Regions from separate parts of the Paenibacillus sp. FSL P4-0127 genome, predicted to be linked through region 1. Evidence: riboswitches for the same ligand, from Rfam matches in the RefSeq annotation. Region 1 holds a riboswitch; each other region holds the start of a gene.
The links. Region 1 has a riboswitch for cyclic di-AMP ahead of NYE74_RS10290 (TrkH family potassium uptake protein). Riboswitches for the same ligand answer to the same signal wherever they lie in the genome.
Positions count from the first base shown of each region.

Region 2: another riboswitch for cyclic di-AMP. It lies ahead of NYE74_RS26980 (APC family permease); the one in region 1 lies ahead of NYE74_RS10290 (TrkH family potassium uptake protein).
Region 3: another riboswitch for cyclic di-AMP. It lies ahead of NYE74_RS20070 (3D domain-containing protein); the one in region 1 lies ahead of NYE74_RS10290 (TrkH family potassium uptake protein).

Region 1 is NZ_JBBOWY010000001.1:2,303,943-2,307,220, forward strand. Features, by position in the region: gene NYE74_RS10285 (CPBP family intramembrane glutamic endopeptidase) at 1-1,327, opposite strand, end outside; cyclic di-AMP (ydaO/yuaA leader) riboswitch at 1,611-1,780, shown strand; gene NYE74_RS10290 (TrkH family potassium uptake protein) at 1,847-3,190, shown strand; gene NYE74_RS10295 (potassium channel family protein) at 3,214-3,278, shown strand, end outside.
Region 2 is NZ_JBBOWY010000002.1:85,258-88,535, reverse strand. Features, by position in the region: gene NYE74_RS26980 (APC family permease) at 1-1,433, opposite strand, end outside; cyclic di-AMP (ydaO/yuaA leader) riboswitch at 1,587-1,766, opposite strand; gene NYE74_RS26975 (branched-chain amino acid transporter permease) at 1,944-2,276, opposite strand; gene azlC (azaleucine resistance protein AzlC) at 2,273-2,986, opposite strand; gene NYE74_RS26965 (aminotransferase-like domain-containing protein) at 3,098-3,278, shown strand, end outside.
Region 3 is NZ_JBBOWY010000001.1:4,435,405-4,438,682, reverse strand. Features, by position in the region: gene NYE74_RS20075 (transposase) at 559-1,473, shown strand; cyclic di-AMP (ydaO/yuaA leader) riboswitch at 1,947-2,122, shown strand; gene NYE74_RS20070 (3D domain-containing protein) at 2,128-2,823, shown strand; gene NYE74_RS20065 (polysaccharide deacetylase family protein) at 2,903-3,278, opposite strand, start outside.

The DNA of each region.
Region 1 (3,278 bases):
CGAACAGCCGGTAAACGGCTTCCTCGCCGATCCCGGCCACCCAGGCGAGCAGCGGGAACAGGAGCGGGTAGACCATGTTGTACGGCGATTGTGTCGCATCGGTCGTCGACCAGGTATGAATCGTTCTTTCCAGAATGAAGAAGACAACCGACTGCACCCCGAGCAAAATTAAAGCCCACGCATAACCGTCGGCCACCGCGGTCAGCACATGGCGGCCGTAACCTTCCTCCCTGGACCGCGCCCACAGATTGATGCCGTTTTTCCGCCACAGTCCGTCCCCGCCGACGAGCGAGAAATATACCGAGGCGGCAAGAATCAGGGTGACGAGTCCTTGAATCACGAACCCTACCGTCAGCACGATCGGATCGAGCCCGTCCTTTTCAAACACAGGCAGCATGTTGACCGTCCCGATGACGGACAAGACGAAGTAGGCGCCGGCCAGAAAAATCCCGCGTTTAAAAGTGGTATGCGCCCGCGTCAGCGCGCTGTATACGATGGCCAGGATGCCGAGCACAAATGTGAACAGGGCGTATCCGGCAAAGGTAAGCCAGTTGGCCAGCCGCGTCTGCCCGGCGACGTAATCGGCATGCGACTCAGGAACGGAGAAGTAGCTTTCGAATGACGATACGGCGCCGTATTCGTAGCGGATATCGATCGTCGCTTGCGACTCCCCGAGCTCATCCCCCTTGATGTGATAGAGCAGACCGACATCGCCCTCGCCCGACACGCGCTCAAGGCGGGCTGGGTCAAAGCCGAACGCGGCCAGATAAGGCGCGGCCAGCCGCTCCTTCTCCTCCAGCGTCAAATCGCCCTCCCAGGTGCGCAGCGAGTCTGGCGTTTCGGTACCGTAGTCCAGCATCATCTGCTTTTTCGCATTGCTCGAGGAAACGATTTCCTCGAACCCGACCACTTTGCCGGTGGTCATGTGAACGTCGACGGTCAAAGCGCTAAACACATCGTTTGGTTCGTTGAAACGGACGCGAAATACGTCGTACGGAAATTGCTTGTCATACGTCTTCAGGAAAGGGGCGAGCAAATCCGCCTTCGTTAAATAACCGTACAGATCGGAGCGCGATTCATAGGTAACGAGCGCTTTTTCGGGATGACCGGCCAACTCGATGTTCAGCACCGACTTTGCAAATTCGATAGCTTTCGTTCTGGCCTGCGATTTGGCGATGACGTCATCCGACTGTTCCATCTGCAGCGTGTCGGAAGCGGTTGTCGGAAAAATCTGGACGATGAAGAAAATGACCAACCCGATCAGGGCCATCAGCCAAAGCGTTTTTGTCTTCAGCCTGCGGCTGGACGGTTTCATAGGTGAAAACATTACAAAACTCCTTTAAAATTTTTTGTTCTCAAGTATGATTTTGCGCGAAGTACATCACAGTAAAGATAACATAGTGGAATTTCCAACGCCAGTTGAAGGCAAAAATGATGAAAAGATGCAATAATCCCGTTATACCCTAGCATGGCTCAGATTGGACGGCAAGAAGATCGGGGATTTGCCGTTTCCAGCCCTTTTTCACTGTTTTTAATCAAAATGAACCTTTGTAGTGGAAGCCAATAAGGATTATAATCCATTTGACGAAAACGGAATGAAAACAATTGAAAAAATATTAAGGCCTAATTTCGATTTCGAAAACGGGGGAACCGATTTTTTTGGGGTGAATTTCGCGCGATTGTGGCGGCAGCCGGTATGGCTGCCTTGGTCGGGCGATTAGGGCAACTGTGCATGCCCGAATCCGTCAGCTAACCTCGTAGGCCTCCTGCAACAGGAACCAAACACCGAAAGGCATTGGATTTCCAGTGCTTTTTTCTTTTGTTCTTTTTTCACGACAACAATGGGGTGAATGAATTGTCTTTCAAAAAAATCAGCTTTTCCCCGCCGCAAATTTTGGTGTTGGGTTTTGCGCTCATCATTTTGCTGGGATCGCTGCTGCTGATGCTGCCGATTTCCAGTGCGGCCGGGGAGACGCTGCCGTTCGTCGACGCGCTGTTTACGGCGACTTCGGCGACATGCGTAACGGGACTGGTCGTCGTCGACACCGGGACCTATTTTTCCACGTTTGGCCAAATCGTAATCATGCTGCTGATTCAGGTCGGCGGACTTGGGTTCATGACCATGGCCACCTTGTTTTCGCTCGTGTTGAAACGGAAAATCTCGCTGAAGGACCGGCTGATCCTGCAGGAGGCGATGAACCAGAACACGATGGAGGGGATCGTCCGGCTGATCCGCAAGGTGCTGCTGTATTCGCTGGTCATTGAATCCTGCGCGGCGCTGCTGTTCGCGATTCGCTGGGCGTTTGACATGCCGCTGGGCCGGGCGCTGTACTTCGGCGTTTTTCACGCGGTATCCATGTTCAACAACGCCGGGTTTGACCTGTTTGGCGAATACCGGAGCTTGACGTTGTACGTGGCCGATCCGCTCGTCAACTTCGTGGCGATGTTTCTCATCGTGTCCGGGGGCATCGGGTTTATCGTGCTGTCGGACATCATTGATTTCCGGCGCCGCCGCAAGCTGTCGCTGCATTCCAAGGTGGTGCTGTCGATGACGTCGGCGCTGATCGTGGTCGGGGCCCTGGTCATATTTATATTCGAATTCACCAATCCGCGGACGCTAGCCCCGCTCGGCTGGGGCGGGAAATTTTGGGCCGCGCTGTTCCAGTCGGTGACGCCGCGGACGGCCGGGGCCAACACGGTCGATATCGGCGAGCTGCGGCAGGCTTCGCAATTTTTTATGATCATCCTGATGTTTATCGGGGCTTCGCCCAGCTCGACCGGCGGCGGGATCAAAACGACGACCTTCACCATTCTCGTCGGCGCGGTCATCTCCATGATCCGCGGACAGTCGGACCTCGTCCTGTTCCGCTACCGGATGGCCCAGGAACGTATTTTCAAAGCGGTCACCATCACGATGCTCGCTTTATTTCTTGTGGTGGCCGTCGCCATGGTGCTGTCCACGACCGAGGACGCCAGCTTCCTGAGCATTCTGTTCGAGACGACCTCCGCGTTCGGCACCGTCGGGCTTACGATGGGGCTTACCGGGAAACTAACGGTAATCGGCAAAATCCTCATCAGCTTTACGATGTTCGCCGGAAGACTCGGGCCGCTTACGCTAGCTTATGCGCTTGGACCGAAGAAAGGCAAGGAATTGTACCGCCATCCGGAAGGCAAAATGATTATAGGATAAGATAAGGGGACTTGAGATTAAACATGAAAATGCAGCAGTTTGTAGTCATCGGACTGGGCCGGTTCGGCTCCAGCCTGGCTCTGGAGTT
Region 2 (3,278 bases), on a different contig from region 1:
ACGATCACCACGTTTCCTTCGATCGGTATAGCCCGCTCGCAAGTTGAAATTCTCAACTGCTCCGCAATCGCTTCGTAGTGCTTATGAATCCGATAAAAGGAGTAAATAATTAAAGGTAAAAAGATAAGGACCGGCCAGACATTATGGAACTTGGTGATGAAAAACACCACGCTGACCAACAGACTGATCAAGGCCCCGATGGTATTGGCCAAAAATTTCTTGATCCAACCTGGAGGTTTTTCCCGTAACCACTTTACCATCATGCCTGACTGGGACAGTGTAAAAGGAATAAACACGCCGATCGCATAAAGCGGAATTAAAAGTTCGGTTTTCCCTTCAAAAACGATAATCAGCAAAATCGAAAACAGCCCCAGGAAAATAATGCCATTTGAATATCCCAGCCGGTCTCCGCGAACCGTAAACGCTCTTGGGATGAACTTGTCTTTGGCCAAATTAACGGCAAGCAACGGAAAGGCGGAATATCCGGTGTTGGCAGCCAGAATAAGAATCAAAGCCGTCGTTCCCTGAATGAAGAAATACATGATATTTCTTCCGAAAGTGTGTTCCGCGATTTGGGAAAGCACGGTAACCTCCGCGAGAGGGCCTATGCCATAATAATAAGCCAGAAACACAATTCCCGTGAACAATACAGCCAATATGCCCCCCATGGCCAGCAAGGTTTTTGCCGCATTGCGCGGAGCCGGCTCTTTAAAGTTGGGGATGGCGTTTGAGATCGCTTCTACCCCTGTCAAAGCGGAACATCCGGAAGCAAAGGCACGAAGCAGCAAGAATAAACTAATTCCAGCCACTGGAGAACCAAGCGGAGCGTGTAACTCCGGCAAAATTTGGCCGGTCATAATTTTATAAAGGCCGGAACAAATCAAAATCACCAGGGCCAGAACAAATAAATAAACGGGAAAGGCAAAAATCGTAGCCGATTCGGTGACACCACGCAAATTGAGAATGGTAATTAACAATACAAAACCTACGGCTATGGGCACCGTGTATGGATGAAGGCCCGGAAAAGCCGAAGTAATAGCGTCCGTACCGGCCGAAACGCTTACCGCAACGGTCAAGATATAGTCAACAAGTAATGAACCGCCGGCAATCAGTCCGGGAATTACACCCAGGTTTTGCTTGGAAACCACATAAGCCCCACCGCCATGAGGATAAGCAAAAATAATTTGCCGGTAAGACAAAATAAGCGCCACCAGCAAAACCAAAACACCGGCAGCAATGGGAATCGAATACCAATAGGCTACCGCTCCCACGACCATTAAAACAAGCAGGATCTGTTCCGGCCCGTAAGCCACCGATGACAAGGCATCGGAAGAAAGGATGGCCAGCGCTTTGGTCTTGCTTAGTTTCTGTTCGCCCAGTTCCGTTGATTTTAACGGCCGTCCAATAAGAAATCGCTTTATATAAGAAAGCACAGGGGGTCACCGCCTAAATTACGTTGTTTTTTTATATTGCTCGGCAGAAATAAGTATTATTTCAAATACAAACTGAAGATTAAGGGCAAATAGGCCAATTTGAGGCAATAAAAAAACACAGGGGCCCCTGTGCTAAACTTCACAAGTCATACAACCCACTCCTGACTACGCTTACGAGGTTAGCTGTCGGATTCGGGCGGCAAGAGTCGCCCTACCTGGCGGATCGCTGGATCAACTGCCAAGATTCACCCCAAAAGAGAAACTCACCTGAAAGGCAGGTAAGTTTTTAACGGGTCCCCCGTTTTCCTTAAGGAAATTCAGCGATAATGAATTGATTTATTCTTAGTGGAAACAAAATAAATCATACGTTCAGTGTAAAAGTTTGTAAAGCAGGAGTAAGGAAGGTGAACTGCCGGAATCATACAAAAGATCATATGTTAATCGCTTACAATTCAAAAATGCTCTCCAAATCAACGTTTATTAATGACTGACGCTATTTTTTTAAACATTTTAAAAAACAAATTGAACCAACAGCATATAGACCAGGGTACCCGTTAGGATCGATAACAGCATATTCCTTTTCCAAAAATGCAAGAAAGCAACAATGGCCATCGAAATCAATTCTGGCGCTCCATGGTTGCCGGATATAAAATTCACGTCTTTGATACTGTAGACAACCAATAATCCTAAAGCCGCCGCGGGCAGCACTTTCCCGAGATATTGCACATAACGCGGAGCGGGCCGGCCCGGAGGGAAAATCATAAAGGGAATAAATCTGGTCAGCATGGTTCCCAAAACGACTATTCCAATAGTAATCACTTGTTCCAATAAAGTCATTGTCATGTAGTTTCACCCGTTTTCTTTTCCAGTGGCCTCCGCATCAAAGTAAGCACGCAGAGGATCAAAATCATGGAAGGTATGATAAAGTTGTCCCCGTTAAAAATAAAGAGGCATAACACAGATAGCCCCAACCCCAGTAACGCGCTGTGATGTGTTGTTTCTTTCAGCCATTGTTCGATGAAGATGACCACAAATAAAGCCGTCATCACAAACTCAAGTCCTTCCATGTTTATTTGAACTAGTGACCCAAACAGTCCCCCAATGGTAGCGCCAAGCACCCAATAGATGTGATTAAGCAAGGTAACGAAGAACATGTACCACCCTTTATTCACCCCTTGCGGTATTTGGGCGGTGTAATTAATGGAGAACGTTTCATCACACATGCCAAAAATCAGATAGATCTTTTTTAACCCGCTCCCTTTAAATTTTTCAAGCATAGATATCCCGTAAAAAAGATGGCGCGCGTTAACCATTAAAGCGAGGAAAAAAGCGCCTAATGGGTTAAAAGCGCCCAGCAGCAGATGGACAGCGACAAATTCCATCGACCCGGCAAAAATAAGCAGGCTCATCAGGAAAGCATACCCTGCCCCAAATCCCGATATGTTCATAAAGATGCCGTAGGCAATCCCCAAGAATAAAAAGCCTGCCAAAATGGGGATCGTAGCAGGAAAGGCGGCACGAAACGCCAATTGAAGTTCGCTTCTGTTAGTCATGATTTACTTGCATCTCCTCGTACGATTACTTATCCATGCCATTTTAGCAGTGCAAATCCATACAATCAACGATATAATTGTATGGATTACAATTTTGTGAGGTGTGCAAATATGCCGATCAATTCCTTCACCGATTACCCCATGTCATGGAAACCCGATAGAGACGCTTTGAAACGTCCACTCTATCGTTCGCTCGCCCTACTGCTGGAACATGACATCACAAACGGATTTTTAGCCCCGGGTACAAAACTGCCACCGCAAAGGGAGTTGGCCGATTTTTTGGACATAAATT
Region 3 (3,278 bases), 2.1 Mb from region 1:
GTTTTTATTTCACTTCACCATATTTTTTCTTCTGATATCAAGTGAACTCCTCTTAATTTAGCAGAATCCTGCTTTCGAGGAGTTCACTTTTAATTCGTAAACTCGACCTCGTTTTCTCTATTCAAGGCGTCTATATATGAAATGCTGTTACCTCAGCTCAAGACCAGTCGAAAGATCAATGCTGAAGGCCACTTCAGAAGTTTTTTAGCTCAAAAATCGAGATCGGTGCTTGAAGAAATAAATGATGACTTTGGCTCTATTGATTCCAGGATGACGGACTGAGGTGGCTGTCTATAGCGTTTGTGTCTTGGTGTTCCTGCCTTGGTGTTCCTGCCTGCTGCCTGCCTTTGCACGATTATCCCCTTCTTTCAGGAGCAGGGAGCAGGGGGTGGGGGTTAGAGCAAGGGTTCCAAAAAAGAGAGAACAAAAAAACAAAAAAAGGGGGAAAAAATGAGGCGGTTCAGGTGAGATTTTTGGCTTGATAAGAGAACGCGTGTTTGGTATAATGAAATAAATGGAATTTATGTTCGTGTATTCTTGATTCGGGGGCGAGCGAATATGGAAGTCAATACGGAAACGGAACTTCAACCATTCAGCAGCCGTTTTAACAGCGAGCAGGACTGCATGGAGGCGCTGATCGCGATGAAGTGGCCAAGCGGCTTCGTCTGCCCGCGCTGCGCTTACACCCGGTGCAGCCGTCTGTCTTCCCGGCATATCCCTTTGTTCGAGTGCGGAAAGTGCAAGCATCAAACATCTCCTTTGGTCGGCACGATTTTTGAAGGAACGCATCTGCCCTTGCTCAAGTGGTTCGAGGCCCTGGATTTATTCCTGCTCCCGGGCGGCATCTCGGCGCTGCGGCTGAGCAAGGTGATCCGGGTCACCTACAAAACCGCCTGGTCGATGCTGCACAAAATACGTCATGCCGTGGGGGAGTTCGATGCCCGGGAGCTGCTCTCCGGAGACGTGAAGGTGAACAGCGATCAGTATGGGCGTAATCCGTCCCGGTGTCAGCTTTCGCATCCGTACGCCTCGGCGGTCGTAGCGGGATGCACGGTCACGGAGTCGGGCGAGCCGGAGCAGGTCAAAATCCGCCTGGTGCCGCATAAGCGGGGAGGCGAAAAGAGGGCAAACCGTCGCGATCTAACCGTGTTTATTGGCGGGCATGTGGATGTCCGTACATCGGCGGTGCAGTTGTTCTCTCAGGCCTTTCGGCTATATGCGCCCTTGCGGAGAGTGGTGAGAGAGGCGTGGGAATCGCTGAAGGGTACGTATGGAGCCTTGGGACTGAAGCATCTGCAGGCGTACCTGAACGAATACACCATACGCCGCCGGCTGCGCCTGTCCGGAGGACTGCCCGGAGCGGAAGAAACGCTGCGGCAGAAGTTGCTGCGCATGTGTGTGGCAATTCCGGCGATTCCTTACCGCCGGCTGATCGCACGCCAACCGAATCAGTCCCTTGCGGCTGCAGCCTGATAGAAATGATTGAACGCTACGGACATTGCACAAACGGATTCAGACTGCAGCAAGATCACGGTTTTTTCTTTTTTTCCGTTGTCTTGCCCCATTCTCCCGTCAGGTCTGCTTCACTTCACTTCTCCTAAACCTTCTTTTCCCGAACCTGGCTAATGATCTATGAACAGATTTATTGATCTCGAACATATCTGCTTTTCCCAAGCATATCTGCTTCTCCCGAACAACACATCTTCTTCTCTGCTTCCTGATCAAACGGGATAATCGTGCAAAGCCGTCCGGACAGCGGATGTTAATCTGCCGACCACCCCACCGGCCTTCCCTTTCCTCAAGATTGGCTAGAAGCTTGTTTGTACGTTACAACATGATGAGTTGTTACTTTTTTTACATGATTCCATAAATAAATAATAGCGGCAGAATGCGGGTTTGCGCGTTTTGGATACTATTTCCTGTCCAATTGGTTACAAAATTGTGATATATTCAGATAGCCAAAACCTGCCTCGGCAGGTGCGGGGGATGATTCAGCGAATAACGGAACGTTAAACGAAACGTGACCGGTTTTCTTGGGGTGAAGCGCTCGCATTGGGCGCCGGGGATAATCCTTTTTCCCGAATCCGACAACTAACTCCGCAGGCGTATAAAAGGAGGAAGAACAGCATGAAAAATCTCTTATTCTCGAAGATTGCAAAAACAACGTTGGTAGCCGCAAGTTTGGCGGCGGTTTTACAGACGGTACCTGTGCACGCGGATGCGGTACATACGACGGAAGAAGGAGATACCTTCTATCTGTTGGCCAAAAAGTACGGAGTCGGCTTGGAGCAATTGATGAACGCCAATCAGGGGATTGATCCCGGCAATATATACGAGGGGCTGAAGTTGATGATTCCGGAAATGGAGGCTCCCGAAGCGAAAGCAGCGGCGCCGGAATCGAACCAGGCTCCCGCGGCAAAGACGATGAAAGCCGACGCGGTGTCGGGGCCGACCGTATTGCCGTCGGACAAAGTCGTCGAAGCCTGGGGCAAAACGTTTAATTATTCCCATACGATTCAGGTGAAAGCATCGGCATACTCGGCGGCCGCCGACGAAAACGGAAAATGGGGCGCGGTCGATTATTTCGGAAACCCGTTAAAGCTGGGCACGATCGCCGTCGACCCGGACGTGATTCCGATGGGAACGAAGGTACTGGTCACCGGATATAATCATGATGGCTTGCCGAAGCAGGCGTTTGTGGCCACGGCCAGCGATCAGGGGGGCGCGATCAAAGGCAACCGCATCGACATCTTCATTCCCGGCAGCGTCAAATCCGTCGAATCGTTCGGGTTTCAGGATGTCACCCTGTACGTGTTGAAGTAAATTCGTTTGCTTATATGTAGATCCAGTAAAGAAAGTGCGAGCGCTAGACCATTGGGTCTGATGCTCGCGCTTTTCTTTTTTATCTATACTTCGCCGTATTTAGCAATTCGGCCAAATCGACAAACTGGTAACCTTTGTCCCGCAGCGTTTGGATAATGTCCGGCAAAGCTTGGATCGTACCGTTTAAATTGGATCCTACTCCGCCGCCGGCATGAAAAAGAACGATCGAACCGGGCTCTATGGCGCCGAGCACGTTGTTTTCGACCTTGGATTTGTTCAGCCCTTTCCAATCCAGCGAATCCACGTTCCAGTTGACGATGGTGTAGCCGTTTTGCTTTGCCCATTTAATTTGCGGCTCCCGGATTTCGCCGTAAGGAGGACGGATCAGCTTGGGCCGGTACCCGGCGGTTTGCTGAATGATTTTTTCCGTACGCAAAATTTCCGTTTGAAATTGC